Regions from separate parts of the Iodobacter fluviatilis genome, predicted to be linked through region 2. Evidence: predicted binding sites of a transcription regulator. Region 2 holds the regulator's gene; the other holds the start of a gene.
The links. Region 2 encodes HrcA, which represses chaperone genes, less so after heat shock. Its sites were predicted from a motif close to ATTAGCACTCGNNNNNNNCGAGTGCTAAT; they were not measured.
Positions count from the first base shown of each region.

Region 1: the regulator HrcA is predicted to act here: its motif matches at 7,526-7,554, upstream of groES (co-chaperone GroES).

Region 1 is NZ_CP025781.1:2,899,100-2,914,499, forward strand. Features, by position in the region: gene lipA (lipoyl synthase) at 1-326, shown strand, start outside; gene C1H71_RS12840 (hypothetical protein) at 452-919, shown strand; gene C1H71_RS12845 (transporter substrate-binding domain-containing protein) at 1,381-2,172, shown strand; gene C1H71_RS12850 (hypothetical protein) at 2,289-2,480, shown strand; gene C1H71_RS12855 (DOPA 4,5-dioxygenase family protein) at 2,654-2,992, opposite strand; gene C1H71_RS12860 (hypothetical protein) at 3,932-4,126, opposite strand; gene C1H71_RS12865 (acyl-CoA thioesterase) at 4,938-5,426, shown strand; gene groL (chaperonin GroEL) at 5,481-7,124, opposite strand; gene groES (co-chaperone GroES) at 7,184-7,474, opposite strand; gene C1H71_RS12880 (rhodanese-like domain-containing protein) at 8,052-8,504, shown strand; gene C1H71_RS12885 (heme ABC transporter ATP-binding protein) at 8,643-9,434, opposite strand; gene C1H71_RS12890 (FecCD family ABC transporter permease) at 9,437-10,462, opposite strand; gene C1H71_RS12895 (heme/hemin ABC transporter substrate-binding protein) at 10,662-11,471, opposite strand; gene C1H71_RS12900 (hemin-degrading factor) at 11,476-12,522, opposite strand; gene C1H71_RS12905 (hypothetical protein) at 12,970-13,236, opposite strand; gene C1H71_RS12910 (NAD(P)-dependent oxidoreductase) at 14,177-14,818, shown strand; gene C1H71_RS12915 (ChaN family lipoprotein) at 14,930-15,166, shown strand.
Region 2 is NZ_CP025781.1:297,151-312,550, forward strand. Features, by position in the region: gene tig (trigger factor) at 1-976, opposite strand, end outside; tRNA gene C1H71_RS01375 (tRNA-Leu) at 1,398-1,482, opposite strand; gene gspL (type II secretion system protein GspL) at 1,714-2,772, shown strand; gene gspM (type II secretion system protein GspM) at 2,780-3,247, shown strand; gene gspN (type II secretion system protein N) at 3,244-3,963, shown strand; gene C1H71_RS01395 (P-II family nitrogen regulator) at 4,017-4,355, shown strand; gene C1H71_RS01400 (M28 family metallopeptidase) at 4,421-5,962, opposite strand; gene C1H71_RS01405 (M4 family metallopeptidase) at 6,044-7,858, opposite strand; partial or broken gene C1H71_RS21195 (glycoside hydrolase family 18 protein) at 8,420-9,193, opposite strand; gene tadA (tRNA adenosine(34) deaminase TadA) at 9,694-10,173, opposite strand; gene recN (DNA repair protein RecN) at 10,308-11,966, opposite strand; gene C1H71_RS01430 (NAD kinase) at 12,178-13,053, opposite strand; gene hrcA (heat-inducible transcriptional repressor HrcA) at 13,201-14,214, shown strand; gene mltB (lytic murein transglycosylase B) at 14,258-15,286, shown strand.

The sequences.
Region 1 (15,400 bases), 1.8 Mb from region 2:
CCTTAGATTTATTAAAGCGTTTCAAAGCCATGTACCCTAACGTGCGGACCAAATCCGGCATTATGGTGGGCCTAGGCGAAACCGATGAAGAAGTCATCCAAGTGATGCACGATCTGCGTGCCCACGATGTAGACATGATCACCATCGGTCAATACCTGCAACCTACCGCTACTGGTCACTTGCCGGTGCTGCGCTATGTGCACCCAGATCAGTTTAAAGTGTTTGAAAAACTCGCTTACGAGCTGGGCTTTAAACACGCCGCTGTGGGCGCAATGGTGCGATCGAGCTACCATGCAGATGAACAAGCGCATGGTGCAGGGGTTTAATCCTCGCCAGCTTTAAAAACGTCACCCAGTGCAGGTGGCGTTTTTTTTGGCCCTTAGATTAATTTGACTCAACGCTTGCATCTGCAAAGCCGCGTAAAATCAGCTTTTTGGTTCTGGCAAAGATCATGACACTTAATAGCTACGCAATACTTCGCGCCGTGCATGTGGTCTCTGTATTGCTCTGGATAGGGGGTGTGGCTTTTGTCACGCTGGTGCTGCTGCCTGCATTGCGCCGCCATCAGCAGGATTACGCCACCTTTGAGCTGCTTGAGCATCGTTTTGGCAATCAAGCCAAGCTGATGACACAGCTGGCCATGCTGTCTGGTGTGGCGATGCTGTGGCTGACGGATAGTTGGAGCCGCTTGCAAGATAGTTGGTGGTTGTGGGCGATGATCCTTACTTGGGCTGTCTTTACCCTGATGCTGTTTGTGCTGGAGCCATTTGTCATTCACCGTTGGCTACATCGGCGTGCCCAGCAAGATCCACAGGGTACTTTGCGACTATTGCAACGCTTGCACTATATTTTGCTGGCCTTGGGGCTGATTGCTACATTGGGTGGTGTGCTGGGCGCACATGGCGGGGCTTGGTTTTGATGGTGGTACTTTGTGTGAGGCTGTGAAAGCCTTATGTGCGCTAAGAAGAATCAAAAATAATGCTTTTTAGCGCCTTAGATGCGTTGATTTAGGTGTGGTATTTCAGTGAAGACGGCCCTTTCTTGAGCGGCAAAGAAAGGAGATAAAGCAGGCTGTCCCGCCCCGCACGAAACCGCTTTCTCACGGATACTCGCCTCGGCGACCAAGGCTGCTAGTAGTGAACGAAACTTGCTCGCCACGGATAGTGAAGTGCTTACGTCAGTGGCTCGGGGTTTGCTTGTTTTCTTGGTTGTTCAAGAATGCAAGCACCTTGCGGGGGGCCGCACCAAAATCAAATGTGCTTAAGGCACTAAAAAGATAAGCACTGTGTAACATCATTGCATATAAATTAATGACGGTTTATCTACCAGCGTGATGTTGGCTGGACTCTGCGTTACATAGACACACATAGGATTTAAAACATGAATAAATTTTTGCTTGTTATGTTGTTTGCGCTGACCAGCCTGATGTCTCATGCTGATTTGCTCGATACGATTAAAGCACGAGGGACTTTGGTTGCTGGCGTGCGCGCAGATATCCCTCCTTTTGGGCAAAGAAATAAAAACCAAACGGTGTCTGGTTACGATGTGGATTTTGCGGGTGCGATAGCGAAGAAGTTGGGTGTAAAACTGTTAGTCCAGGATTTGGATCCGAATGACCGCATTGCTGCCGTTAAATCGGGGAAGGTTGATATCTTGGTTGCTACTTTAGTAAAAACGGCTGAACGTGAGCGTGAAGTAAGTTGTAGCAATGGATATTTTGTTGCTGCGGTGAAAGTATTATCAAAGAAAGGTAAGTTTCCTTCGGCAGAGTCTTTGGTTAATGCCAAGATTGGCGTGACACGCGGCACACCATACGTAGAATTTGTGCGTAAACAATACCCTAATGCGACAGTCATTGTTTTTGAGGATAGCCCTGAAGCGATCAGTTCTTTAACTGATGGGAAAATTGATGCGGTGGTGGATGCTGAGCCTGTTTTAGCCGGTTTATTAAGCAAGATGTCTAATCGTACTCAGTTTGAAGTATCGACTTACGCAAATGCGACTGAAATTTATACGATCGCGGTTAAGTTAGGTGAAAAACGGTTGCTGGGTGTGATTAATGAAACACTGATTGAAATGGAAAAAATCGGCGAGGCTGAGCGTATTTTTAATCAATGGTTTGGGCCAAAAACAGCCACTCCACTTCCGCGTACTTTTAAAATTTTTGGTTAATAGACCCTAGCAGCCTGTCCGGCTTTTCCGTAGTAGATCAGTCTTAAGTCCGACAGGCTGCTAGAGCGCGAGGAGAACTGTGGGCATAGTGCAATGATCCTTATCTGGGCGGCAAATTGACTGGTGGCAAAGCCGCTCAATGCTCAGAAAAAAGGGCCTTTTATTATGGCGATTTCGGTGAATCAGCATCTACGCTGGTGATTTCCGATGAGCTGCTTGCGTTTACGGGAGTGGCGGCGGTAGGTTGTTTGCACCAAGTGTTTATTGCTGGTGGAAAAAAATCCAAAGAGCTCATCATGTTTCATTGAGTTAATGCGATTTTTGGCAATGTAAAAATCAGTCTTTCTGGGGCGCCTAACTCGTTTGCGTTTCTTATCGCTTCAATCGTCGTTTCAACTTGAAAAGGCTTACGGATAGCGAGCGTAACTTGCTCGTCACGGACAGAGAATCGACAGGGTAAGAAAACAGAGATAGGCCACGATTACTCTCCTCGTGAAAGGGTATAGATTTTCAAAGCTAATTCTTTGCCCAGCCAGTTGGCACCATTGGTGTGAGCTTCTATATCGTCGCTTAACTCTGGGTGGATCAATATGGATAGTTCACCACGCTGCGCTTCAAGCAGGGCGCGGACTTCGCTTAGTAAGCTTTCATCAAAATTGATTTCAAACATCGCCTGAGTATGCGGGCCAACTTCGCGATGAATTAATTCCCCCATCCAGCAATCAGCACTTAATGCAGCTCGAAGCCGGGCGTGCAGCTTTTCTGCGGCGATGATTTGCTCGGGTAAAAAATAAACGTGGGCGTGATAGATAACAGACATATAAAAATCCGTAAGTATGGCTTATCGATTCAAGGCGGCGAATTATGCGGTATTTATACAGTTAAATGGCATATTTTATGTTTGGTGTAAGGTTGTAAGCCGTATGGTTTTTCTTCGGCTATATCTGAGTTAATAGTTTAAAACTGAAATCTAGGTTTTTTTATTAGCAAACAGTTGGGAATGCAATAAACGCGCTCTTTGCACGGGGCTTTAGTGTCCCCTTGAAGCACGCCGAAGCAAGGAACAAGCGGGCGGGGTTTCGGCGAGGATGTTTGAGCGAAGCGAGTCCCGCAGCCGCCGCCTCGATTGTCCGCAGTGAGGGGGGTCGTGCTGGCCAAGGTCGCCTTCTTTGGCTTCGTTTCTTGGCGAAGCAAGAAAGGAAGGCCCCCGCGGTGGCAACCGCTCCAAAATCGATGTGCCGTAGGCATAAAAAGTAAGCGGATTACCGCTTTGCTCTCTACAGCGTAATTTGTCTGCAAAAACGCTCAGACTTATTACGGCCTAGCAGCCTGTCGGACTTAAGCGATCGTAGCGAGGGAAAGACCGGTTTGAGACAGATTTCGCGGGTTTTTGAGGCGAATAGCTGGCTATTCAACGAGAAAATGCGTGAAATATGGCCAAATCCGGCTTTTCCGTAGTAGATCAGTCTGAAGTCCGACAGGCTGCTAGGAGTTCATTACGACTTACGAGTTTAGTGCAGTAGGGCGGCTTAGCCGCAGGCGTAACCCGCGTTCAGGCATGGCAAGCTGGGCAGTAATCGAGTGCTTGTTTGGTGGAGATATTTCAGGGCGGGTTGATAAACCTAACCATGGCCTACATGGCTGCAAGGGCTCATAGCTGACGTAAGCAGATTTAACTTTACTCTGACCCCAGTTATTTACAATAATCTAAGGAAACTATTTGCGGGATTGCAATACCTGCCCCCCGTTTTGTCAATCATTATTGCTGGCTCAGCGTGGCGGAATATCTCCCGCCATCGTGCAACAATGCTGAATCTACGTCTATCCCGGTTCCTTCGATAACACGCCCATAATGGGCTGAAACATATTCTTTTGTGGCTTTTCCTTTTGCCAGCAAGTAGTCACCTGCGCAAATATCTGGCAACTCAAAATCGAATACAGTAACAATAGTCATTGGAATTTCCTCACGTAAAATAGGCAATAACCCAAGTAGGTATCGACTTAATCTTTGTGTATGACAAAACCAATTTCGGTTTTTTACCGGAAGTGCAGGCTACTAGATAGATCTGAGCTATATATTGTACATTTTCATAAAAAAGTTTAGTGTAAGTTTGCGTAGTTATAGTGTAGGTAGTTTATTAACTAATATTCTTGTTTTTACTTACGATTTCATTATTGCAATGCTGCATAGTTGTTTTTTTTCTGTGCCTTCGGCACGTTAATTTTGGTGCGGCATCCCCGCGGGGACTCACTTTCTTGAACGGCCAAGAAAGTAAGCAAAGAAAGCCGCCCCGACCAGTACGAAAGCCCCTCACTGCGGATAATCGGCTCGGCGAAAAAGGCTGCTCGCTCGCTACCCCTTTTCCGAAACCCCGATCCGCTTATTCCTCGCTTCGGCGTGCTTTAAGGGGATTGAAGCCCTATTCAATGAGTTGTGGAAAAAATAACTTAATGAGTTTGAGTAAATGATTTAAAAAGCGATATGGAAATTGATGCGTATTGGGCTTAGCAGGCTTAGCTTAAAAAGAGAGAACTGACTAAACGGGTACCATTAATTTCATTGGCATTTACACAGAAAGATTTACAACCTCTATTAAAAGTAGCCATGCCCGCATTATCATATTTGCAATCTAAGTTGCACTCGCTCAAATAATCATCAACTCCCTCAATCATCAGCCCTCGTACTTCCCCATCAGGCTTGCTCAGTATTTGAGATTCCCCGCCCTCGCGCTATGCTGTAATAAATCTTATTAAGGAAGTGCGATATGTTAGATCTGCCTCGGCACCAAATGATGATGACGGTGTTGATGACGCCAGATATGGCTAATTTCTCTGGCAAGGTGCATGGTGGGGCTTTGCTGAAAGAGCTTGATCAGGTGGCTTATGCCTGTGCCAGTCGCTATGCGGGGGCTTATGCGGTGACGCTTTCTGTGGATCAGGTGACGTTTAAGCAGCCGGTGTTTGTGGGCGAGCTGGTGCATTTTCTGGCTAGCGTTAATTACACTGGCCGTACTTCAATGGAAGTGGGTATCCGGGTGGTGGCAGAGAACATCCGTACCCAGACTGAACGGCACACCAATAGTTGTTATTTCACTATGGTGGCGATGGGGGATGATGGTAAATCTGTGGTGGTGCCGCCGCTTACTCCCGCCGATGATGATGCTGAAGCGCGTTGGGTAGCCGCCGAGGCTAGGCGGGATATTCGGCTGATGTTGGCAGAGAAAATGGTGTTTAAAAAAATAGCTGCGGCATAAAAAAACGCCACTTCCAAAGAAGTGGCGTTTTTCTTGAGGCTTAAACAGCTGGCATTACATGCCCATGCCGCCCATACCACCCATGCCGCCCATATCTGGCATGCCGCCTGCGCCTTCTTCTTTTGGCAATTCAGCAATCATGCAGTCGGTGGTCAGCATCAGGCCAGCGATCGATGCTGCGTGTTGCAGTGCCGAGCGGGTTACTTTAGCTGGGTCAAGAACGCCCATTTCTACCATGTCGCCGTAAACGCCAGTACCGGCGTTGTAACCGAAGTTACCTTTGCCTTCCAATACTTTAGAAACCACAACGCTAGGCTCGTCACCCGCGTTTTGTACGATCTGACGCAATGGTGCTTCAATGGCTTTCAGTACGATCTTGATACCTGCATCTTGATCAACGTTAGCGCCTTTCAGATCCACGATGGAAGAGCGTGCGCGTAGCAGAGCTACACCACCACCGGCCACAATGCCTTCTTCCACAGCTGCGCGTGTTGCGTGCAGTGCGTCTTCAACGCGGGCTTTCTTCTCTTTCATTTCAACTTCAGTGGCTGCACCAACCTTAATCACTGCAACACCGCCAGCTAATTTAGCTACGCGTTCTTGCAGTTTTTCACGATCGTAATCGCTCGTTGCATCTTCGATTTGCTTACGGATCAGGCCAACGCGTGTTTTGATGCCTTCTTCATTACCCGCGCCATCGATGATGATGGTGTTTTCTTTAGATACTTCGATACGCTTAGCAGAGCCCAGTTCAGCCAGTGTGGCTTTTTCTAGAGTCAGGCCAACTTCTTCAGCGATCACAGTACCGCCAGTCAGTGTAGCGATGTCTTCTAGCATGGCTTTACGACGATCGCCAAAGCCTGGAGCCTTAACCGCTACAGTCTTCAGAATGCCGCGAATGTTGTTCACTACCAAGGTAGCCAGCGCTTCGCCGTCTACATCTTCAGCAATAATCAACAATGGACGGCCAGCCTTAGCCACTTGTTCTAGTACCGGCAGCAGGTCACGGATGTTGCTGATTTTCTTGTCGAAAAGCAGTACAAACGGATTGTCCAGCAGGGCAATTTGTTTTTCTGGGTTGTTGATGAAGTAAGGGGAGAGGTAGCCGCGGTCAAACTGCATACCTTCAACCACATCCAACTCATCTTCAAGGCCAGTACCGTCTTCAACGGTAATTACGCCTTCTTTACCTACTTTTTCCATCGCAGCAGCGATTTTTTCGCCGATGATTTCGTCGCTGTTAGCAGAGATAGAGCCAACTTGAGCGATTTCTTTGGTGGTAGAGCAAGGCTTAGCAATGTTTTTCAGCTCAGCAACCAAGGCAATTACGGCCTTGTCGATACCGCGCTTCAAATCCATTGGGTTCATGCCAGCAGCTACGTATTTCATGCCTTCTTGCACGATGGCTTGAGCCAATACGGTAGCCGTGGTTGTACCGTCACCAGCGATATCAGAAGTCTTAGATGCAACTTCCTTCACCATTTGCGCGCCCATGTTTTCGAAGCGGTCTTTTAATTCGATTTCTTTAGCGACCGATACACCGTCTTTGGTGATGGTAGGCGCGCCGTAGCTGCGTTCCAGCACCACGTTACGGCCCTTAGGGCCCAGCGTTACTTTAACTGCATCGGCCAGGATGTTTACACCGGCTACCATGCGTGCGCGTGCTGAATCGCCAAATTTAACTTCTTTTGCTGCCATGTTGTTTAACTCCGTAATATTTAGGTAAGGGCTAAAATTAGGTGGCTTGTAAGCCGTGATTAACCTTCGATCACGCCCATGATGTCTTCTTCACGCATTACTAGCAGTTCGTCGCCATCTACTTTCACGGTTTGGCCGCTGTACTTACCAAAAATAACCTTGTCGCCCGCTTTAACAGCCATTGGGCGTATTGAGCCGTTTTCTAAAATCTTACCGTTACCGACGGCAACTACTTCGCCCATATCCGGCTTTTCAGCAGCGTTACCTGGCAACACGATGCCAGATGCAGTTTTTTCTTCAGCTTCAACGCGTTTGATTACTACACGGTCATGCAAAGGACGAATTTTCATGGTGTTCACTCTCCAGATAAAAAAGTGGCATTCAATTAACTACAGAACGCTGTTAGCACTCAAGGCTAACGAGTGCTAAATAGTGTGGGCGTAACAAGGGCTTTTCAAGTGGGGAATGAGGATATATTTAAAGTAAATTGGCGGGTGTGTACCCTTAGCGCATTAAAGGCTCCGCAGTTTGCGTGGTGTTTAGTTATTAGATATCAAGTATGGATATCTAATAGTGGATTTAGCTGTTGTTTATATTTGATTTGCAGCTGTGTATTAAATGTAAACAGGGCTAAGACCTAGCAGCCTGTCGGACTTAAGACTGATCTACTACGGAAAAGCCGGATTTGGCCATATTTCACGCATTTTCTCGTTGAATAGCCAGCTATTCGCCTCAAAAACCCGCGAAATCAGTCTCAAACCGGTCTTTCCCTTGTTACGATCGCTTAAGTCCGACAGGCTGCTAGCAAGGTGGCTTCGAGGTAAAATATCGAATAGCCTTTTGGGAGGTTGAATAAACCGCTATCTTTGGGGGCTTCAGCCCGATAAGCCGCTCAATTCGGCACATATTTTAAAAAGGAAGGATTACATGAGCCACGCTACCACTATTTTGCAACACGCTTACGCTAGGGCTGAAGCATCTAATTTGGCTTATAGAGGTGCGCTGACTCCGGCCGAGGCTGTGGTTTTATTGGCGGAGTTGCCAAACGTAAAGCTGGTGGATGTGCGCACTCACGCAGAGTGGCAGTTTGTAGGGGTTGTGCCTGAATCAGAAATGATCGAATGGAAAACCTACCCTAAAATGGAAACCAACCCCAACTTTTTGACTAGCTTGCAGGGGGCGGTTGATCCGGATGCGGTAGTGATGTTCTTGTGCCGAACTGGGGCTAGATCACACGATGCGGCGGCATTGGCTTTTGCAAATGGTTATCGCCAAGCATTTAATATCTTGGAAGGCTTTGAGGGGGATAAAAACACTGCAGGCCAACGTGGCCAAGTCAACGGTTGGAAAGCTGCGGGTTTGCTCTGGACTCAAGGATAAGGTTGGGTTCAAGCCTATTTATTGGTTGTTAATGGATGTGTAGGCCTTGGCGCGAAGCTTTAATTTGATGCCCACGCAGCCATGGTGGCTATTTAGGTGTTTTTGCGGCGGTGGTGGGCACGTTGCCCACCCTAAGATTTACCCTTCAAACAACACTAAACACCGTTCCGCATCCCGTGGGTGGGGGATGACGGTGGAGGCGATGCCGTAGGTGGTGGCGAGCCGCTCAGGGGTGAGTACGTGCTGCGGCGTGCCGTAAGCAACTTGGCTGCCGTTTTTAAGCAATAGCAGGTGGCTGCACCAGCGAGCGGCAAGGTTTACATCGTGTAATACCACCGCCACCGCAATATTTTCTTCACGGGCGAGGCGGCTGACTACGGCTAGTAGATCGTGCTGGTGGCGTGGATCAAGGCTGGCGGTGGGCTCGTCCAGTAGCAGGTAGCGTGGCTGATCTGGGTTGGCTAGGATTTGCAGCAAGACACGGGAAAACTGCACGCGCTGCTGCTCGCCACCGGATAGCTGTGGATAGCGGCGTTTAGCCAAGTGGCTGATATCGGCCAGCTGCAAAACACGTTTGCTTAAGTTGGCTACTTGTTGCGGCGACAGCTCGGCAAAGGGGTAGGCCCCCATCGCGATCACTTCTTCCACTCCCAGATCAAACGCTAGATTAGGGTTTTGCGGCAGCATGGCGCGCTGGCGGGCAAGCTTGGCTGCGGGCATGCTCAGGATGCTTTCGCCCTGTAAGCTGATCTCGCCTTGGGAGGGGGTAATTTCCCCTGCCAGCAGGGACAATAGCGTGGATTTTCCTGCGCCATTTGCCCCCAGAATCGCGGTGATTTCACCTCGGCGTAATTCTAAAGAAATAGCGTTCAGAGTGAGCTGGCTGCCGCGTTTAAAAGATAGATTGTGGGTATTTAATAAGCTGGACATGATTACCTGCGCACCATCAAAAGCCAAAGAAAGAAAGGCCCACCAATCAGACTGGTGACAATGCCAATCGGCAGCTCTGCGGGCTGGGCCACGAGTCTAGCAAGGCAATCTGCGGCGACCAGCGCGATGGCTCCCCCCAGCATGGCGGCGGGGAGTAAGCGGCGGTGGTCTGCACCTGTCATCATTCTGACCAGATGTGGCACCACAAGCCCGACAAAGCCGATGCCACCAGTGGCGGCAACCAGCGGGCCAATTAATAGCGCCGTCAGCAGTACCAATTTGCGGCGCACGGCTTTGATAGGGAAACCTAAATGCTGCGCTTCGCGCTCACCCAATAGCAGGGCATTCATGGCTCGCCAATGGCGCAGTACCATCGCTGAAATAATCAGCATTAGCGGGCCGAGTATACTTAGCAGCGGCCAGCTTGCACCCGCTAAGCTGCCCATATTCCAGAAGGTTAAGCTTTTTAACTGCACATCATTGGCCATATAAGTCATCAACCCAATCAGGCTGCCGCAAATGGCGTTGATGGCGATGCCTGCTAGCAAGAGCCCTGCCATGCCCGGATAACGCTTGCCCAGATGATAGGCTAACGCTGTGGCGATTAAGCTCCCGATAAAGGCGGCAGGGGCAAGCACCATAAAGCTGCCGCTACCAAATAAAATAGCGCAAACCGCACCTAAAGAAGCGCCTGAGGAAACACCGAGTAAGCCGGGTTCTGCCAGTGGATTACGAAATAAAGCCTGCATGGCCGCACCCGTCAATGCCAGAATCGCCCCCGCTAGCGCAGCAAATAGCACGCGGGGCAAACGCAGATCGAGCAATACGCTGTGCCAAAGTTGCAGCTCAGTGCCGGTTTCAAAAGTCTGGGCGCTAAATAATAGCTGCGGCAACACCTTAAATGGAATCGCTACCGCGCCGTTGCTGGCTGAAATCATCATCAAGAGCAGCAGCAAGCCTGCCAGCAGCCACAATAAGCCCTTAGATATTTGAGGCACGCTGCTGTGTGGATGGGTGATTGCGGTCATAAATAGTCCAAGAGTGTGTTGGGCGGGGGCTGGCCCATATGTGCTGATAAAGTATTGGTTCAATCTAAGCCTTGAACTACGTAGCACACAGAGAGCACAGCGTTTCACAGAGAAAATCGAATATTTACTCTGCGGACTCTGTGCTCTTCCGCGCTTTATAGTGCAAGCTTTAGCTCACTTACCTATCAGCAACCGTTGCTTACTTCGCTGCCTGTTTTAACTGCTGCAAAGCTTCTGGTAGGCGTATGCCAAAGCCCAGTAGCAGTAAGTCATCCATCACGATGATTTTCTTGTTTTTGGCTGCGGGCGTCTGGGCAAGGCCGGGCATGGCGAGGACTTTTTCTATGCCGCCGAGGTTTTGAATCGACATACTCGATAGCACAATCACATCGGGCTGTAGTGCCACAATGCTTTCCATGGCCAGCGGTTTGTAGCCCTGCTGTTTGGTCAGCACATTGTTTAATCCTGCTAGCTTCAAAATGGCATCGGCGGTGGTGTCACTGCCTGCGCCTTCTGGGCTACCGCTGCGGCTGATCAAGAGCAGAGCGCGGGTGTTGCTTGCTGGGGCCTGCACCACCTCACGTTTAAGCCGAGTATTGATGACCTTGCCTTTTTCTACTTCTTGCAAGGCACTGGCAATCCCCGCTATGCGTTTTTCTAGCGCGGCTAAATTAGGCGCGCTGGGTAGCACGATAACGGGCACACCGCTGCGTTGCAGTTTAGCCAGCGCTTCCGGTGGGCCCGCTTGATCAGAGGCCAGTACTAAGTCTGGCTTCTGTGCTAATACGCCTTCTACCGAAAAAGCACGGTAGTAGCCCACCTTGGGCAGCTTAGCTGCGGCTGGCGGGTAGCTGCTGGATTGATCAACGGCCACTAAGCGTTGTTCTTCATTCAGCGCATAAACAATCTCGGTGAGCGATCCGCCCAGCGTGACAATTTTTTTAGGTGGGGCGGCCAGCGCAGGGCCGATCAGCGCCAGTAGTAGGGTGGAGGCAAGCCATTGTTTCATGAGATTAGCCTGCCAGTGGAGTGGCACACAGATTGCTCAGCAGCTTGCACCATTCTGGTAATTCTGGAACGCCAGGCCTTCTTTCACCAAAGAACTGCACCATCAACTCGCCTGTGGTGGTGTAAACCTCAAGCGAGGTAACCCAGCCATCGCTGGTTAGCTTTCTGACCACCCAGCATTCGCTGATGGCACTGGTATCTAGATGCAGATTAAACATCGGGTCAAGAATATTGAACCAAGGGCCGGTGCGCAGCAGTTTTTGTATTGGGCCAGAGTGGATTTGCACCATGCCACGGTTGCTAACAAAACACATAATGGGCACTTGCAGCTCTGCGGCACCCAGTAGCATTGTTTCTACAGCATCAATGGCTACAACTTGCGCCAGATCTGTACCTGCTGCTTTGAGCGCACCAAGGCGGGTTACTTTATGTTGTTTGAGCATAGGGAAAAAGCTATGCGTATCGGTTAAAGACAGCCAGTGGCTGCGTAAAGCAGCCGGATCTTCGCAGTGGGTTGGTGTGCTGTCTGCTGGATAAGCTTCGATTTGAATCGCAGGGATTTGTTCTGCTGCCAGCTTTTGTACCAGCGCGTCATAAGCGGCGGAGTCACTTTTTTCGGTGATATACACCTTGTGAATGGCGGTGCCTTCGGCGTCAAAAAACTGCACGCTTAGTCGGCTATTTTCAGTCACGGCAAAGGCGTGTTTCCAGTGGGAAAAAAACATGCGTAGATCGATATCTTTACCCAGCACCATGCCCACTGGGCCTTTAGCGTGGATTTCCTCATAGCGGCCATGGCGCTCATGCACACACCAATCATTACGGCTTAGCACCATTACTTCGCCAAGGCTGGCTAGCTCAAGGAATATGTCTTGTGGCGTGCCATTTAAAGCTTTTGCTTCAACGCCACATTGCGCGGCAACGAGTTCGGCTTCGGATACTTGTAGGCGAGTGGCCCGTTCTCTGGCTCGCAGCTTAGGCTCGGCGGCCATCAGGGCATCGTAATTTGCTTTAAGAACGGCAGCGCGTTCTTGGGATGATAGTGCGTGCATGGTGTGGTCCTTGTCGCCCTAAAGCAGGGCCGTTGAGAAAATCATGGATGATCTTGTAGGGGATAAAACCAAAGTCTTGAACCACGAAGGGGAAAGAGAGCTCTGAGTTTTATGGAGAAAACCCTTAGAAATAGTCTTTATCCGTACTCTTTTTAACTCCGAATTTCAATGTTTGGAGTTTTTGAAGTTGTGACCGCTGCTCGTTTAAAAACGCCATTGTCGGTGTCGTCATGATTGCTGCTGGGGACGTGTTTCGTAGGCCACCTACACCACCCAAGGCATCAGACCTATAGAGGGTAGAAGAGGGCTCGCGTGCAATTTCAATTGCGCTGAGTGGGCAAAATCGACCTGATCGCGGCCGCTGTATATGTAAGTGCCAAAAGTATCTGGCAGGCGTATGCCACCCACCATCATCAGTACACGGTTGCCTGCTAAAGCCGCGCACATTCACGCTGGATAAACCAAAGTGGCCATCACGCTTAGCCTTGTCCTAGCTAAATTGCGGTAATTGCCGATAAGTTCACGATCTAGCTCAGCATGGTCGATGCTGTTCACCGATGGCGGCAGATCATCTGGGTTTGTATCAGCGCGGGTGGCGGTAATTACCACGGAGGTGCGTGTTGCGGCAGGCGCTGAAGTGGTATCGGTGGCAAATGCGCTCTGAAATGTAGCGACTAAAAGAGTAAGCGCAAGGGCGTGGCGGCTGCGTTGCATACTGATTCCTGATAAATGCGGGGGCGGGCTGGGGCCAGAGTTTACTTACAGAATAGGCTTACTCTTTTGAAGCAGGGCTGATCTCTGCTGTACATTATCGTATCAATAGTCATTCTCATTATCAATGTTTTTTTGTCTTTGCCGATCCTATGAAAATACTTTCTTGGTTTGTAAATAAACTGTCATGTATTAAATGATTATTAAAAAATGCTCTAAAAATCAATTGCTTGATAATTTATAGAGACTTAATTGAGCGATTAAATTTAATTAATTAATAATTTTGTATTTTTTATTAAAGATAGATATTGATTTTAATCATTTTTTATTATGATTTTGTGAAAAAATATTTAAATTATGATAAGCATTGATTAGGGCTTGCTTGATATTACAATGATCAATAAAAAAAATTATTGGGGCTTGGCATGGCACGTGTGCTGGTTGATTTAACTCAAAGAAAAGTGGCCTATATGGGTACTGATGAGTGAATTATTGCGGAGCCATTGCTGCGCATAGAGCGCCCAGTTATGGGCCGCGCTATGGCCTCGGTTTTGTGTACCCATCCTGATGGCGGGGTGATGTTTAAAGTGTTTTTAGGGGAGGAGGGTAGCGCTAATCTATCGGTCGAGCAGCGATTGGCTTTAAAGAATTTTTGCATTATTTGTGGTGCAGCGCGGTAAAAGTATGATAATTTTTAAATGCTGATGATTGTTATTTTTAATTGAAAATACCTAGGGTCTGTTGACGTTTCATTCACGGCTGCGTTTGGCCCATTTTGGGGGCTAAACACGAAGGGCTGAGCCGGAAAATGGCCATTCACTGCGTTATGCTCCTTGACAATAACCAGTTATTGCCTTCGTCACATGCCTTGTGCCTAGCCGTTTTCCGGCTCAGCGCAATGGCGAATGAAACGTCAACAGACCCTCGATAAGGGAGTCAAAACGTGGCCGATTCATATGATTTATTGATTTTTGGTGCCAGCCGAGGGCTAGGTCTTTGTCTTGCCAAGGCCAGCGTGAAGCGTGGGGAAAAGGTTGCCGCCATGGTGAGGGCAGAAAGTGATCGCAGTGCTTTAAGTGAGCTGGGCGTAACTTTAATCCAAGGTGATGCCTTTAGTTTGGATGATTGCATCGCTGCACTGAGGCAGGCGCAGCCTCGGCGCGTCATCAGTGTATTGGGCGGCAAAAATGCTGCAGGTCGGCGCATAGACGCGTTAGGCAACTTGAATGTGATCCAAGCGCTAGAGGCCAGTATGCCTTCTACCCGCGTGTTATTAGGCACCTCTTTAGGTTGTGGCGAGCAATGGGATGGGTTGGCAGAACCCACCAAGCGCATGCTAGGGGAAGCCATTCGGGCTAAAAATGAGGCCGAGCAATATTTAAAGCAAAGTGCTTTGCCATGGATGATTGCACGGCCTGCTGGGCTGAGCCATCAAGAGGGCACGGGGCAGTACCGTGTACAAGCGCAGCGCGATGATGCTGGCAATTATCTGCCGCGTGCCGACGTGGCAGATGCGATGCTGGCCATCTTGGACCAGGATGAGCGCCTGTATAAGGCGTGGACTATTTTGGGGCCTGCTCATTAGCAAGTAGCCTTTGCTGAGCGATATAAAACCGTTGCATGCGAAGGTGATTACGCCCTTGTATGATCAAAATAGTGATTAGCTTTACAGTAAAACGGAGGGGCATCACCTGGCATGGCTTTGGCACAAATCGCTCGAGATACGGCGATGGCAAAGGTGATGAAGCCTTATCAAACACACGGTGTGGTGTTGCTAGCAGGTAATGGTCATATTCGCCGCGATCTTGGATTACCACTTTGGCTGCCTAATACTTTATCGGTGGGCTTTGTAGAGGTAAGTTATAACGGAGCATTTGATCAGGAAAACTTGATTGTGCCAGCGCAGCGGGCAGATCCTTGTTTTTCTTTATAAGTTGTAATTTTTACATTTCTATTTTTCATCAAAATAAAATATAAGTGCCAAGCCTTTTTTGAGAAAGAGCTTGGCATTTTTTTATTCTATCGTTAATGTCGTTTACATGAATAGATAAGCGTTGCGTTATACTACTTTGCCTGGAAAGACCATTATTTATCAAATAAAATCACCATCAGAATTAGCCAAATTTAGCTTGAAAAATAGGCGAAAAAAGTAAGCAGTAATGAAGAT
Region 2 (15,400 bases):
GTGCTTTCAAGTCCGCCAGCGCGCCTTCGGCCAAACGACCGACTTCTAACTGAACTAAAGCCTTAGGCAAATCAACTGGAGCAGCAGCAATCAGCGCAGTCATGACGTTTTCTTTAGCGCGAGCTTTCAGACGAAAGCGTACTTCGCGCTCTAGATTACCACGCACTTCAGCACGCATTTTCTCTACATCACCATCGACGATACCGAGGCTTTTTGCAAATGCTGCATCAACTTCTGGCAAGATTGCAGCCGCTACATTTTTAACCGTTATTTCAAATACAGCAGTCTTACCTGCTACATCAGCACCATGGTAATCAGCGGGAAATTCAACGCTAACCGATTTGGTTTCGTCTTCTTTCATGCCAATCACACCGACTTCAAAACCTGGCAGCATTTGGCCCTTGCCCAGCAAGAAAGCGTGGTTCTCAGCAGAGCCACCGTCAAACAATACACCGTCGATTGAGCCTTTAAAGTCAACAATCACGCGATCGCCATCAGCCGCTTCGCGCTCGACACGCTCAAAGCGGGTACGCTGGCGACGCAGGATATCAACGGTTTTTTCTACTTCAGCATCAGATAAATCCAAGACTGGCTTTTCAATTTGCGCAGCCGCCAAATCACCAATCACAATTTCTGGATACACTTCAAATGTAGCTGAGAATTGGAAATCGCCCGTTTCTTCTGCCGCATCTTTTGGTTCAAAACGTGGATAGCCCGCTACGCGCAGCTTTTGCTCTTGAACCGCTTGGCCAAAACTTGCTTCAACCGTTTCACCCAATACTTCTTCTTGGATGCGGAAGCCATAGTTTTGCGCAACGATTTTCATCGGAGCCTTACCTGGGCGGAAACCTGCGATTCTTGCAGTCTTAGCCACATGCTTCAAACGCGCGTTAACTTGTTCAGTAATTTCTGAGCGTGGCACAGAAATAGACAGGCGACGTTCGAGTTGATTCAGGGTTTCTAGTTGTACTTGCATTTCAAACCATTCCTATGGGGATCAACGCGCGTACACGCATCTTAATAAATAGGGGATAAGCCAGCTCATCTGCAAAAAACACTACGCCAAGGCTGTATCAGCCAAAAGCTTCAGCTTCAGATCATCACCTGTATCCAATGAAAACCTCAGCTTTACGCGCAGCACTTATCGTGATTTACCAACAAAGTCGGTAAGTTTAGCGCACATCAGGGTGCAAATCCAAACAGAATTATTAACCAGCAGCAAGGCAGCAGCAAACATAGCGGCGGCAGGGCTTCAGCCACGCAATAAGCGGCAATAGAGACAGGACGATAAACAGAATAAAAAACGAGCGATTTTTAAACCACAAAACCTAACTCAATAAATAGCAAGCATGAAAAAGGCCGCAAGAGCATTGCTCTTACGGCCTTTTCAGAATATTTGGTGGGGGATAAGAGACTCGAACTCTTACACCTTACGGCGCTGGAACCTAAATCCAGTGCGTCTACCAATTCCGCCAACCCCCCCACTTCGCTTCGGCTCGTTGTGCACCGAAGGAAGACCCGCATTCTAGATGAAGAGTTTCGCCTTGCCAAGCCTTTTTTTAAAATATTTCAAAATACTTTTTGCAGGCAGCAGCATCAACACGATTTTGTTTAATATATCAGTAAGATAATCGCAATCTACACAGCCCACAAAAAGTTTATGTCATACTCCGCATAGATTTTCCCCTTATACACTCTTACGTCACTCCGCCCGTGAACGATCATACATACACACTCCTACGCATTCTTCCTGCCAGCGATCTGGCAACAAGCGAAGTCCGCTGGTTTGCAGAGCAAGCATCTGGCTCTGCCCCCCTTAGCGCGCTTCCCCTAGCCCAACGCATTGAGCTGATTATTCCTGCGGCACTCAGCAATCTATATATAGCTGAGCTCCCCAAGCAATCCTTAGCCAAGCAACTCAAACTATTACCCCACCTATTAGAGGATCGCTTACTGAGCCCCGCGGCTACGCTTCATTTCGGCCTATCGGACAGCAGCAACAAAGTAATTGCGGTAGAGCGTAAATGGCTAGAGGCTTACCTTAGCCAATTACGCGAGCACCAAATCACCCCCAGCGCGGTATGGAGCCTTTATGACTTACTCCCAAAAGGCACAGATTGCTATGTGATTCAGGATGGTCAAGCGGGCTTACTACGCACGCCTGACGGCCAGTACAGCCATTTTGACGACGCCAGCATTATAGAGGCGTTGATTGGCGATGCGCCGCGCCAAGACTTGGCTCTAGCGGATTTAATCCGTGATGCTTCCCCTAGCACTAACCTGCTACAAGGTGATTTTGCGCAGCGCAGCCAATGGCGCTTTGATTGGAAAATCCTCCAAACACCCGCCCTCCTGCTCGCCAGTATTTTTGCAGCGATTCTTTTGGGGCAAATGGGCGATTGGTGGCAATTACGCAGCACTAAGATGGCTTTGCAACGTGAAATGCGCCAAACCTACGCAGCCGCTTTTCCTGGCGAACCCGTGTTTGACCCCGTATTGCAAATCCAAAGCAAATTGCGCGAACGCGGCGGGCTGAGCACTAGCAGCAATGGCGACAGCCTAGATCTACTACTAACCGTAGCCAGCATTGCGGGCAATGGCTTGCAACTGGAACAGCTCGACTACGCCAATGGGCAGCTCAGTATGCTACTACCCGATTCACAAGCAAGTAGCCTGCAAGCACAACTCAAGAGTGCGGGGCTCTTTGCCGAAACCCAGCCCGCCTCAACAGGGCAAATGAAAATCCTTATTCACACCCAAGCAGCAAAATGAGCATTAAATGAACAAATTTAAAGAATTCTGGCAGCAGAGGAACCCACGTGAGCGCATTTACCTCAGTGCCTGCGCGGGCTTTGCCGCTTTTGCCATTCTCTATGCAGGGATTTGGCAGCCTATTAGCACATCCCGAGCATTACTCAGCCGCCAAGTTCCGCAAATACAGCTACAACTTGCCGAGCTACAAAGACAATTATCTGCCATCAAGGCCACACCTGCGGGGCCTAGCCGTAGCGGTGATTTACGCGCCAGCGTGCAAGCCAGCCTAGATGCTAAAAACACCAGCGCAGATATCCAAGCTTTATCCGCAGATAAATTACAAATTAAAATTGCACAAATCCGCTTTGCCGATGCTCTACCTTTACTCGCAGACCTACGTAATGAAACTGGCTCACGCATTCATGCACTCAATATCAGTGGGACAACGCATAACGGCTTAGTGCAACTCACCGCCACGGTAGAACGTCAATGAAACAGTTTATTTATCACCGCAGCAAGTTTCTCATCCCACTCTTTATTGTTTTTTTAATTTTACAGTTCCCAGCCGTGTTTATTTTAAAGCTTGTGCCTGCACCGCTACAATTAGGCGGCATCTCGGGCACTATTTGGTCTGGGCGGCTTACCCCTCTTGGCATAAGCGGCCAGCAACTTCTAGACGAAGTTCGCTGGCAATGGCAGCCCGCTAAGCTCTTTACTGGGCAACTGGCTTGGCAACTAGAAACCCGCCACGGCAGCCACAGCGGCAATGCTCAGCTATTACTAGGGCTGGGCGGCAATCGGCTAGAGGCCGTAAAAATAGCCCTCCCTGCTGCGCCGCTATTTGCCCTAGATAAAAAACTAGCGCCCTTTCAGTTGGCTGGCCTATTGGAAATTGAAGCCAGCAAAATATCAGTAAAGCAGTCGAGTGAAATCGGCATTGCCTGGCAAAATGCCAGCTCCTTAGTCACACCTCAAGCCAATCCTTTTGGTAGCTACCAAATAAAACTACAGCCTAATCTAGACTGGAACATCTCTTCACAGGCAAACCCACTCTTAGCCATTAATGGCCAAGGTAAAATCGACCCTCAGCGTGGCCCACAAGGCGCATTGCTACTCAAACCCGCCAGTGGCAAAGAAAGTCTATTTGCCCCATTACTCAACCGCATGCCGTTGAACGGTGAGCAACGTGAACTCAAGCTAGGCGTATAAACGAGCCGCTCTATAATCTGGCAGCGACCCACCGACAGCAAAGGATAAGCAAAATGAAAAAAATCGAAGCAATCATTAAGCCTTTTAAACTCGACGAAGTACGGGAAGCCTTGTCTGAACTAGGCATTTCAGGCTTAACCGTCACCGAAGTTAAAGGCTTTGGCCGGCAAAAAGGCCATACAGAGCTTTACCGTGGCGCTGAGTACGTAGTCGACTTTTTGCCTAAAGCTAAAATTGAGGTGGTATTAGAAGACGATAAAGTCGAGACCGCCATTGAAGCCATCATTAAAGCCGCTAACACAGGCAAGATTGGCGACGGCAAAATCTTTGTAACGCCGGTTGAACATGTCGTGCGTATTCGCACTGGCGAAATAAATGAACAAGCAATTTAAGCCCCACATCAGGCACAAAATGCCGCTCAGCCAAGCTCCGAGCGGCACTTTTTATCCACGAAATTTTACTGCGCGCGATAAGTGACCTTCAAAGTGTAATTTGCCGCTGCATAGCCATTAAGCAGCAAGTACACATCACCATTGCTGCTGATATTAAGTACGCAACTTTCTGTACTATTTACCCCATCGGATTTGCAATCAAAAACGCTGGTGCTTGGGGCGCTTCCTTTACGCAGATATAAATCTGCATCGCCAGTGCCGCTCAGCACTGCGGTAAAATCACTGCCAGCCCCCACTTTAAACGGGCCATAACTTTGCTTTTGCCCAACCGTCAGCTTGCCGGAGAAGTTTTCCACCTTATCAGCGGGCCCAGGCCCAATAGCGCCATCGCTTCCCAGCTCAACCATAAAGGCCAGCGCCATTTTAGAAAACTTCAAAGCGTGCTGAGCCTGATTGCCGCTATTGGCATAGGTGTCGTTCGCGGTATGGATATAGGGATTATCTTGAGTAAATGACGATTCAAATGGCATAGAGGCAAAATAGCCCTGTGCATTCCATGAAGCATGATCCGAGCAGGCATAGCCGCACTTGTCGTAGCCAATTTTAATGCTTGGTAAATAACTGGTGAGCAGATTAGCTACAAACTGATTTTGCGCGTTATCGGTGTAATCGGTGTAAAGATAAATGTCTTTATCCGAGCCTTTGTAGTTAGTCATATCCAGCTGCATCACCCCAACCACATTGGTGTTAGCCGCTTTAAAACTTTTGGCAATATCTTGCGAACCGCGCAAGCCGACTTCTTCTGCAGCATACCCCATTAATTTAAGTGTGCGGCGAGGCTTGTAGCCACCTGCCACCATCACCCGCAATACCTCGGTCATGCTGGCGATACCGGATGCATCATCATCCGCCCCAGGTGCGCGCATGCTTTCACCTGAGCCTTGGTTACTGATTGAATCGAGATGGCCGCCCAATACCACTACTTCGTCTGCATTATCTGTGCCTTTAATCGTTAAGATCACCGATTTTTGCGCCCAGGCTGCATGGGTAAATTGCTCCACCGTAATATCACTGCGCCCTGCTGCCATTTGCTGCCAGCGCGTTTTGATCCAGTTAGAGGCATTCACACCCGATGTGGAGGTGTAATAACGATTGGTAAAAGCAGATAAATCAACAATCGTTTGCGCAATATTGCTGTCTTGCATTTGTGGCAGCAAGGCATTCACCACGCTTTGATTATCCAAGGCATATGAAGGCCTTAGCGCGGCCAACAGAGAAGCAGTGGGCTGCAGTGCCTGACGCCCAGCCGCTTCGCTAGCGTGGAACATAAAGCCACCGCAACGCTTTAGCTCGTGGTGCACGGCCTCAGACAAGCCTAGCAATTGGCTCTCGTCCACCTCAACCAAATGGACGCGCTCGGCCGCCAGCAGCCCCTCTTGTGGCAGGATGCTTTGGCTCTCTTTGGCAATTGTTTTAGGCGCTAATTTTTGCAGCTGTAAATAGGCTGCATCCCCTAAAGTAATCCAGACTTTTTTAGGTGCAGCTTCAACAGCTGACGTAGCAATCATGCTGCTGCATAGCAATGCAGCCAGAATTTTGTAATTCATGTATGAAATCCTTGGTAATAGATTATAAATCCCAAAAAAAAAGCCCCACTCACATTCGGAGCGGGGCTAAGATCAACTCAATTACTGATGATTTGCAAGCAGCGTTGCGCCTCTAAACGCGGTATACGCTTTTAGCAGCAGATGGTAAGTACCTGCCTTAGGCGCTGCAACGGTAATGTTTTCTGCATTGGTGCCACCAACTGATTTAGCGTCATAAGTAGTCGTTGTTGGTGCCGTGCCAAATTTGACGTAGATGTCAGCATCACCTGTGCCACCCGATGTTTTAAAGGTGAGGTTTTTAGCACCGGCAGGGATCACAATGGTGTAAGCCACTGTTGCGTTTGTTGCCAAGCTTAAGCCTGTAACTGGCACACCTTTAACCAGCACTTGACCTGGCAGTGGTGGCTTAACAATGCAGCTTACGCCCACAGCTTCAAAGGCAGCAGTCACATCAGCAACGACATAACCACGGCTCAATGCTGCTTTTTCCACGCCGCAAGCCCCTTGATCGAAGGTGCTATTGGCTGTCCAGTACAAGCGGTTCGCATCCACCATCACTTCAAACGCTTTACGGGTATTCCAGCCTGCCTTGGTAGATAGTAAGTAGAAGGCTTTGTTGTACACGCCACTACTTAAGTGCACATCAAGGCTATCGTTATACTGGCTGGCATGGCCAATAGAGCGACCATCCTTGGTAGGATCGTCCATATAACGCAAAGCCCCGTTGGCCTTAAAGATTTCTGACCCCACCAGGAAATCATTGCCGCCCTTCATATAAAACTCAGCCGCTTCCCCTGCCATATCAGAGAACGCTTCGTTCATCCCACCCGACATTTGGGAATAAACCAGCCCTGAGTTTTGCTCGGTAAAACCGTGGCTTACTTCGTGAGCGGATACATCCAAGGACACCAGCGGATAGAACCTGTTTGCACCATCACCAAAATGCATGGCCGAGCCGTCCCAGAATGCATTTTCGTAGCTATTGCCGTAGTGCACTTTCATATATAGCGTTTGAGTAATTGGGCGCAGAGCAAACCAGTCGTTATACATATTGAAAACCACATTACCGAAGTAATGCGCGTCATTCAACGGTGAAAATGCGCCATTAGCTGCCTTATAAGTATTGCGTGGGCAAGTAAATTGATAAGGCGCAGTGCCTGATGTGCCGTTTTTCAAATCGACCGTAATCACATTACCGCTATTCATTTTGCAATCATCGGTAACGACCAGCGGACCATATTTAGTACCGTATTCATATTGCCCTGTTTTTGTATTGCCGCCTGGGCCAGTGGCATCTTTATGCGTAATCCCTTCCCAGCGATCGAGTACCACGCCGGTATTGGCATCAATAATAAAGTGCGGACGGCTTGGGTTAGTGGCGCTGCCATTGACAAACGAGACCACATAAATAAGCTGCGCCACATTACTTGCACCCAGCTTGACATACAGCTTGGCTTGCTCGTTTTCAGTTTTAAGGGCCTTAGCTTGTGTTTTGGCCAGATTTAAAATTTGTGCTGGTGAATATAGAGGCTTAGCACTTGGAATATCATTGCTTAGATTGCGTATCATGGCACCAGACAAAGCAGGCTGAGCGAAACCCGCAGCACGGTTTTCAACCACACCCTCGCCCCAAACTGGCACGCCCTGGTGGAATTGCTGATAGCGAGTGACCACTTTACCGTCGGAATAAGTTTGACTACGTGCGACTTTTAATTCATCAGGCTGTAAGCCAAGTAAGCTGTGCACTCCATCATCAGTTAAGCCACGGGCTGTAATTCCAGCAGGGGCCACAAATCCATCCAAATCAACGCGTTCAGCAGCCATGGCATTGAATGCTCCACCTAATAGAACTGACATTAGTAGAGGACGAGCTACGCGATTTAATGCTTTCTTCATTATTAGCGACCCTTTTAAATTAAACGGGGATTTACCCCTAGGAGAATGACTAAATAAAAACAAACAAGCACAGGCAATCCTCAATATAAATATTGAGCGCAAGCCCTTTGGATTAAGTCAACGCTAGATAAATGCGCCCCAAGGTATCGACATTACTTGCCACTTATATTTACGCGGCATTGTTTTACAATCATTAGCTAAAATTTGACCAACATCAAGGATTTATTTTAATTTAGTATTTTTTTTAAAAACCCGTATTTATTAGTGAATAACGACGCAACAAAATGCCAACAATGATGACTCAACATATTTGTAAGCAGTAAGCCCACTAGGGCTTATGCTCATAACATAGCGCACATTTTTACAACCATTAAAAAATTCAACTTTTTAATACAAAATACAATGAGGCATCATTATATTTTCAACTTTCAGGAGTCGGTTCATTAGCAACTTAGTTGCAAATTAATCGGATATTTCTCTAAAAAACGACAAAAAAATACTACTCGAAAGTAGCCGTTTTTTATTTTAATCAATTACATCAATGACTCATTAATCACTTTTCTAACTCGCTATCCATATCATAGCCATACTCCCAAACCATGATGCCGCCAAGATGCTTGCTTTTAACATACCGTGCTTGTACTTCAAACTTTCTTGATCTTCGTAGGTCATCATTAAGTGACAATCATGCAACCAAGGGGCTTTAGCCACAGCACCCCAGAAACGTGTCGCACCCTTTGCTTTCAACGCTTTGATGTCTTGCCAAGAGGTACCTTCATCAAAGGTGCCTTTCTTGAAAGCGTTATATAAGCCATCATTATTAGCGGCAACACCTTGCCTAGCACGGCCATAAAAAGTACTGTCTAGTAATAATTTGCTCAGCGAAGCACCTGCATGAATATATAAATTCATCGCTTGACCGGCACTCCAGCCGCCAGTATCAGGATCTAATTTATTTTGATATAAATGAGTATGGTGACTGATATTTTTACTCTATGATTCGGCAAAGGTGGAAGCCATCACTTGCATAAAGTTCACTAAATTAGCCACCCGCATCACATCAATATTTTTCAGAAACTAAGGTGTAGGCGGTATAGCGACCGACAATTGATAACTCCTACCCATTTTAGCGCCATATTTATTTAAATCGATCCGAGTTTCTTCTAAAAGAAGATGGTAATCTTCTTTATCACTTCGATCTTTTGCAATAGGCAACCAATCTGGGCCAACGGGGCATTCCCAATCGTAATCAATCCATACTAATTTATGTTCATCTATTAACTTAACCACATTAGTAATGAATTTAGCTCGCGATTCTGGCGCTCTAAATAATAGAGAAAAACCATCTGCACCCCATAGAGACGTTTACTTTCAAATGGGGATATTTAGCTTGCAGCTTTTCCACCTCACTCCACATATTCACAAATGAGGCAATGGTAGCTGTTTTATCTGAATTAGGTTGTGGCTCTAGATCTTTAATATACACATTAGTTTCATTGCGAATCAAACCAAAACTTAAATTTAAAGTGGTAAGTTGATCGCTTGAATATCATTAGCACTCCAGCGGCAGCCTTTATCCATATCTTGAGGGAAGAGCCAATAGGCCAAGTACGGATATAAGCCACCACTTGTTTATTATTCTATTTATCTGATGGTGTGGCTTTTTCGGTCGGCACTGCCGCCAGCGACGTAGACTGGCTTACACAAGCACCAAGCAATACTGTCATTGCAACCGCGGGTAGTCATTTCTTCACCCCCACATTCCTGTAAAGAGTGAGTGTCCAGTTTACGACCTGCCCAGATTAAAGTGTAAATATTAAACAATACAGTGAACTTTATACGACAGTTTTCTTGCGCTCTTTTTCCGCTTGCCGACGTTCACGAAAAAAAGCTCGAAGCATGTCCGCAGATTCATGCGCCATCACGCCATCTACAACTTGGGTTTGATGATTTAATCGGCAATCGGCAAAAGGGTTAATCACACTACCCGCCGCCCCGGTTTTAGGATCAGTTGCCGCATACACAACACGGGCAATCCGTGAATGCAAGATCGCGCCAGCACACATAATGCATGGCTCTAAAGTCACAAATAACTCGCACTCAGGCAGGCGATAATTGCCCAAGTGTTGTGCCGCTTGGCGAATCGCCATCATCTCTGCGTGCGCGCTTGGATCGTGACGCAGGATAGGTTGATTGCAGCCGCGGCCAATGATCTCACCACGATGCACCACAATCGCACCTACCGGCACCTCGCCCAATTCTTTGGCTCGTTGCGCCTCTTGAAGTGCCTCATTCATAAAATCTAAATCATTCATAAAACCTTATTATTCCCCACCACATCCATTCTCAAACTTTAATTACAACGCTAAATCCTGAGCTACAGAGAACTCAAGCCGGGAAACTTGATTCACACTGTGATTCATGCTTTAGCCAAATAGCATAGGGCAACTTACACCGCAACACCCAGCATTTCTGCCGCATGCTGGCGGGTGGTGCCGGTGATTTCTACCCCACCCAACATGCGGGCGATTTCTTCGATGCGCTCTTCCATGCTTAGCATGCGGATGGTACTCAGCACGCCAGTGGCGGATTGGGTTTTGCTCACTTGTAGCTGCTGAAATCCACACGCTGCCACCTGGGGTAAATGGGTAATACATAGCACTTGCCGCGCTGCACCTAAATCGGCCAACATGCGACCCACAATCTCAGCCACGCGCCCACCAATCCCCACATCCACCTCATCAAAAATCAGCGTAGGCACATTAGCAACTTGGCTGGCAATCACCTGTAAGGCCAGGCTGATGCGTGATAACTCGCCACCGGATGCCACTTTTGCCATCGCTCTGGCTGGAGTAGTCGGGTGATTTGCAACCATAAATTCAATGGTTTCTAGACCAAAGCTTGCAGGGGCTTCGTGGACATGTAGGGCAATTTCAAAGCGGCTGCCCACTAAAGCCAAGAGTTGTAACTCTGCAGTAACCAATTTACCTAGCTTGCTTGCCGCTGCTATGCGTTTGCTTGAAAGAACGGCAGCTTGCTTGCGTAATTCGGCTTCTAGCTTCTCCGCACGCCGGCGCACGGCATCTAAACCTTGCGCTCCGCCTAATTCGGCCAAGCGCTCTTGCCAACTGGCGAGTTTTTCTGGCAGATCCGCAGGCTCAACACGATATTTACGCGCCATACGAAAAATGGCGTCTAAGCGGCTTTCTACATCAGCAAGCCTTGCAGGATCTAGCTCTAGATGATCGGCATAGCGGCGCAAGGCATATACCGACTCCATCATCTGCGCCTCGGTGCTGGCAAGTAGTTCTAAAGTTTCAGAAATACCTGCGTCAAAATCAGCCAAGGCACTAAGCTTCGTCGCCACAGCTCCTAGCCAAGACTGGCAATTTTCATCGCCATCGGCCAGCATCAATAGGCTGCTTTGCACCCCGTCAATCAGGCTGGCAGCATGGTGTAAACGTTTATGCTCGGCTTGCAGCTCTGGCCATTCTGCAGCGGTAAATTGCAAGGCGGCTACTTCTTCAACCTGCCATTGCAGGCGTTCTCGCTCGGCCTCAAAGGCCTCGGCATTATTGCTGGCCGTAGCCAATTCATCGGTAGCCGTTCTCCAATCTTTAAATAGGCCCGCCACATCTCGCGCCAGCGCCGCAGCTCCGGCGTAACCATCGACTAAATCACGCTGCACATCGGGGCGTAATAAGGATTGCGGGGCATGCTGGCCGTGGATATCCACCAATTGCTCACCCAGTGTTTTTAGCTGGGCCAAAGTGGCGGAAATCCCATTAATCCAAGCACGGGATTTACCATGACTATCAATATTGCGCCGTATCAATAGCTCCCCACCTTCATCCCCTTGCAAGGCTTCGGCTTCTAACCACGCCAAGGCCGTTTGAGGCACGACAAACCGCGCTTGCAACTCGGCCTTATCAGCCCCATGGCGCACCACCGCGCTTTCTGCCCTCCCCCCCAAAAGCAAGCCCAAAGCATCAATCACAATGGATTTACCCGCGCCCGTTTCCCCCGTTAAGGTCGTCAAGCCAGAGGTAAAATCGAGGACAAGCTCGTCGACGATAACAAATGATTTAAGTGAGATAGAAAGCAGCATGCGCTTTGTTTACACCTTGGTTACAAGTGATGATGAGCGTGAAAAAAGATCTGTAGGCACAGAGATCAAGGAAGCACGCAAAGAAACAGTCTTAAGGCAGGTAATAGTTAATCGCCCCCAAAGGGCTCTCTCTGTCTGCTGCCTTTTATCTTTATCTAGCTCTGCGTTTATAGATCTTTTAAGCTTTTTTAAAAAGTGCGTAGATCTTCGCCTACAAGCGCTCGCCCCAACGCAGTTTCTCGCGCAGCGTATCGTAGTAGTGATAGCTATTGGGGTGTAGTACCCTCAATGTATTGCGGTAGCGGCTAATTAATACACGGTCTTTTTCGTGCAAATTACAGTGCGATTGATTATCAAAATAAACCCGTGCATCTTCCGAGCGAGTCAATAAAAACTCAACTGCACAGGTGTCGTTCACCACAATCGGGCGGTTAGACAAGGATTGTGGGCAAATGGGCACAAGCGCAATGGCGGGTAGGCTAGGGTGCAAAATCGGCCCGCCCGATGCCAGCGCGTAAGCCGTAGAGCCAGTAGGTGTGGAAATAATCAGGCCATCTGAGCGCTGGCTATATACAAAGCGCCCGTCGATAAAGATTTCAAACTCAATCATGCCGCCGGTATTGCCACGGCTAAACACCACATCATTAAACGCCAGAGCGCTATCGATTTCATGGCCATCACGCACCACGGTCGTTTCAAGCAGGATGCGCTCTTCGGGGATGAACTCGCCGTATAGCATTGCAATTATCAGCTCATCCATCTCATCCACTGAAATATCGGTCATAAAGCCCAAACGGCCTTGATTAACACCGACAAGGGGAATGCGATAAGGTGCCAATAAGCGAGCAACACCCAGCATCGTGCCATCTCCACCCAGTACAATCACCAAATCAGCCACTTTACCGATATTATCGCGACTAACCGCCTGGTGCTCGGTGATGCCATGCTCATCCGCAGTGGATTGATCCAAGAATACCTTAACGCCTGCGCGAGCCAGCAGAGCGGCAAGCCGACGAATCGGCTCGTCTAAGGTCGGTGTGCCGGTTCGGCCAACCACGGCAATGGTTTTGAACAGTAGACTATGCATAAGCTTATTAGACCCGAAATTTAATAAAAAAACACCCGCGCACTTTGCTTTAAACTCACTAAAACAACACAACACACTTTGCTTGGATGCAAAAGTCCTTGTAAAACAAAGTAAGATTCGCCATAAACCCTAGCGCCATTGGCCCACATGCTGAACGATCGTTCTCAAATTCTACTTAAAACCCTCGTCGAGCGCTACATTGCCGACGGTCAACCTATTGGCTCAAAAGCCCTGCAGCACTTTTCTGGGCTAGATATTAGCTCAGCCACCATTCGTAATACGATGGTTGATTTAGAAGCACTAGGCTTTGTTGCCAGCCCACATACCTCGGCAGGTAGGATTCCTACCGCCCTAGCTTACCGTGTATTTGTTGATTCATTACTTACAGTGAAAACTTTAGATAAACTCACTATTACCGAACTCACCGAGCAGCTTCCCATCGATAGCCCACAGCGCAGCGTGGCTGCCGCATCGCAAATTTTATCGCAGCTTACTCACTTTGCAGGCATGGTACAAAGCCCAAAGCGCCACGATATTTTGCTCAAGCAAATCGAGTTTATGCAGCTATCAGAGCGCCGTGTGCTGCTGATTTTAGTGACTAGCGATGGCGATGTGCAGAACCGTATTTTGCAAACCGAGCGGCTGTTTAGCGCCAGCGAGCTGATTGAAGCCGCTAATGTACTGAATGAATATTGCTCAGGCAAAACACTTTCGGCACTGACTCATCTGGTACAAAACGAGTTAGTCCGGCTTAAAAGCGATATTGTCAGCCTGATGAATGCCGCCGTCGCCGTCGGTGCCTCTTTGGCAAAACACAGCGATTCCATGATAATTGCAGGTGAGCATCACCTTTTAGGCTTTGGTGATTTATCCTCCAATGTTATTAGAATGCGCCAATTGTTTGCGCTGTTTGAGCAAAAAACAGCGCTGCTGCAGCTGTTAGATCTTGGCAATCACGCTGATGGCGTTAAAATTTATATCGGTGATGAATCTGGCTTGGCCCCCCTAGATGAATGCTCAGTAATTACTGCGCCCTATCGCGTCAATGGTGAGATTGTTGGCACACTAGGCGTGATAGGCCCAAGCAGAATGGATTATCAGCGGGTGATTCCAATTGTAGATATCACCGCACAATTACTTTCTACGGCGCTCTCCCAATAGGGGCACGACATAGCCCCCTTCCACACCTCTCTAAGTGAAAACAATGCATAAATTTCTTCCCCTATTATTAGTTAGCCTGATGGGTTTTGCCCAAGCCGATGAAGCTCTCGTTGCCCGAAAAGACGTGCAGGCCTATATCAAAGCCACCGCAGCTGCTTACCAATTTAGCGAAGAAGAGCTAGTGCAAACGCTAAGCCGCGCTACGCCCAAAAGCAATGTTTTAGATGTTTTAGATCGCCCTTCTACCGCTAGGCCTTGGTATACCTTTCGGGTGAATTTTGTAAACCCAGCGCGCAGCCTAGCGGGAGCCAAATTTTGGCGTGAACACGCCATTGCGATCAAAGAAATTAGCGAGCGCTATGAGGTAGAGCCAGAAGTTATCGTGGCGATTTTAGGGGCCGAAACCAATTACGGCAAAAACACCGGTAGCTTTCATATTTTGGACGTACTGACCACCATTGCCTTTGATTACCCACGCCGTGCCGAGTTCTTCCAAAAAGAGCTCACCGAATTTTTGCTCTTAGCACGCGAAGAAAACGAAGACCCCCTGAGTTTTAAAGGCTCTTACGCTGGAGCCATGGGCTGGCCACAATTTATGCCCTCATCGTTTCGTCAATACGCCGTTGATTACGACCAAAACGGCCACCGCGATATCTGGAACCACCCCAACGATGCCATCGCTAGTGTTGCCCATTATTTAAAAGAGCACGGCTGGCAGCAGGGTAAAACCGCCTACACCGCCGTTAATATCAATGCCGATTTAAGTGAAGTTTTCGCCGATAAATTTAATCTGCACTACAGCGTGGGCGATCTCATGCAAAAAGGCGTGGTACCGATCACCGAGCTAGATACCGCAGAAAAAGCCGTGCTGTTCTCGCTAGAAACCGAGCCTGGTTTTACCCGCCACTTTTTAGGCTTTAATAATTTTTATGTGATTACCCGTTACAACAAAAGCACGCTCTACGCGACGGCCGTGCTGCAACTTTCTGAAAGCATTTTAAAAAGCTATCAAGAAGGCGATGATTTAAGGCCAGCTAAACCCACAAGCAAGCCGGCCAAGAAAAAATGGTAGGGCTAACGCTAATGCTTTAAACAAAGTATTAAGGATTGGCCTAGCAGCCTGTCGGACTTCGACGGTCGAAGCGAAAAATCGCATGATCGAGACCAGATTTTGCCGGATTTGCAG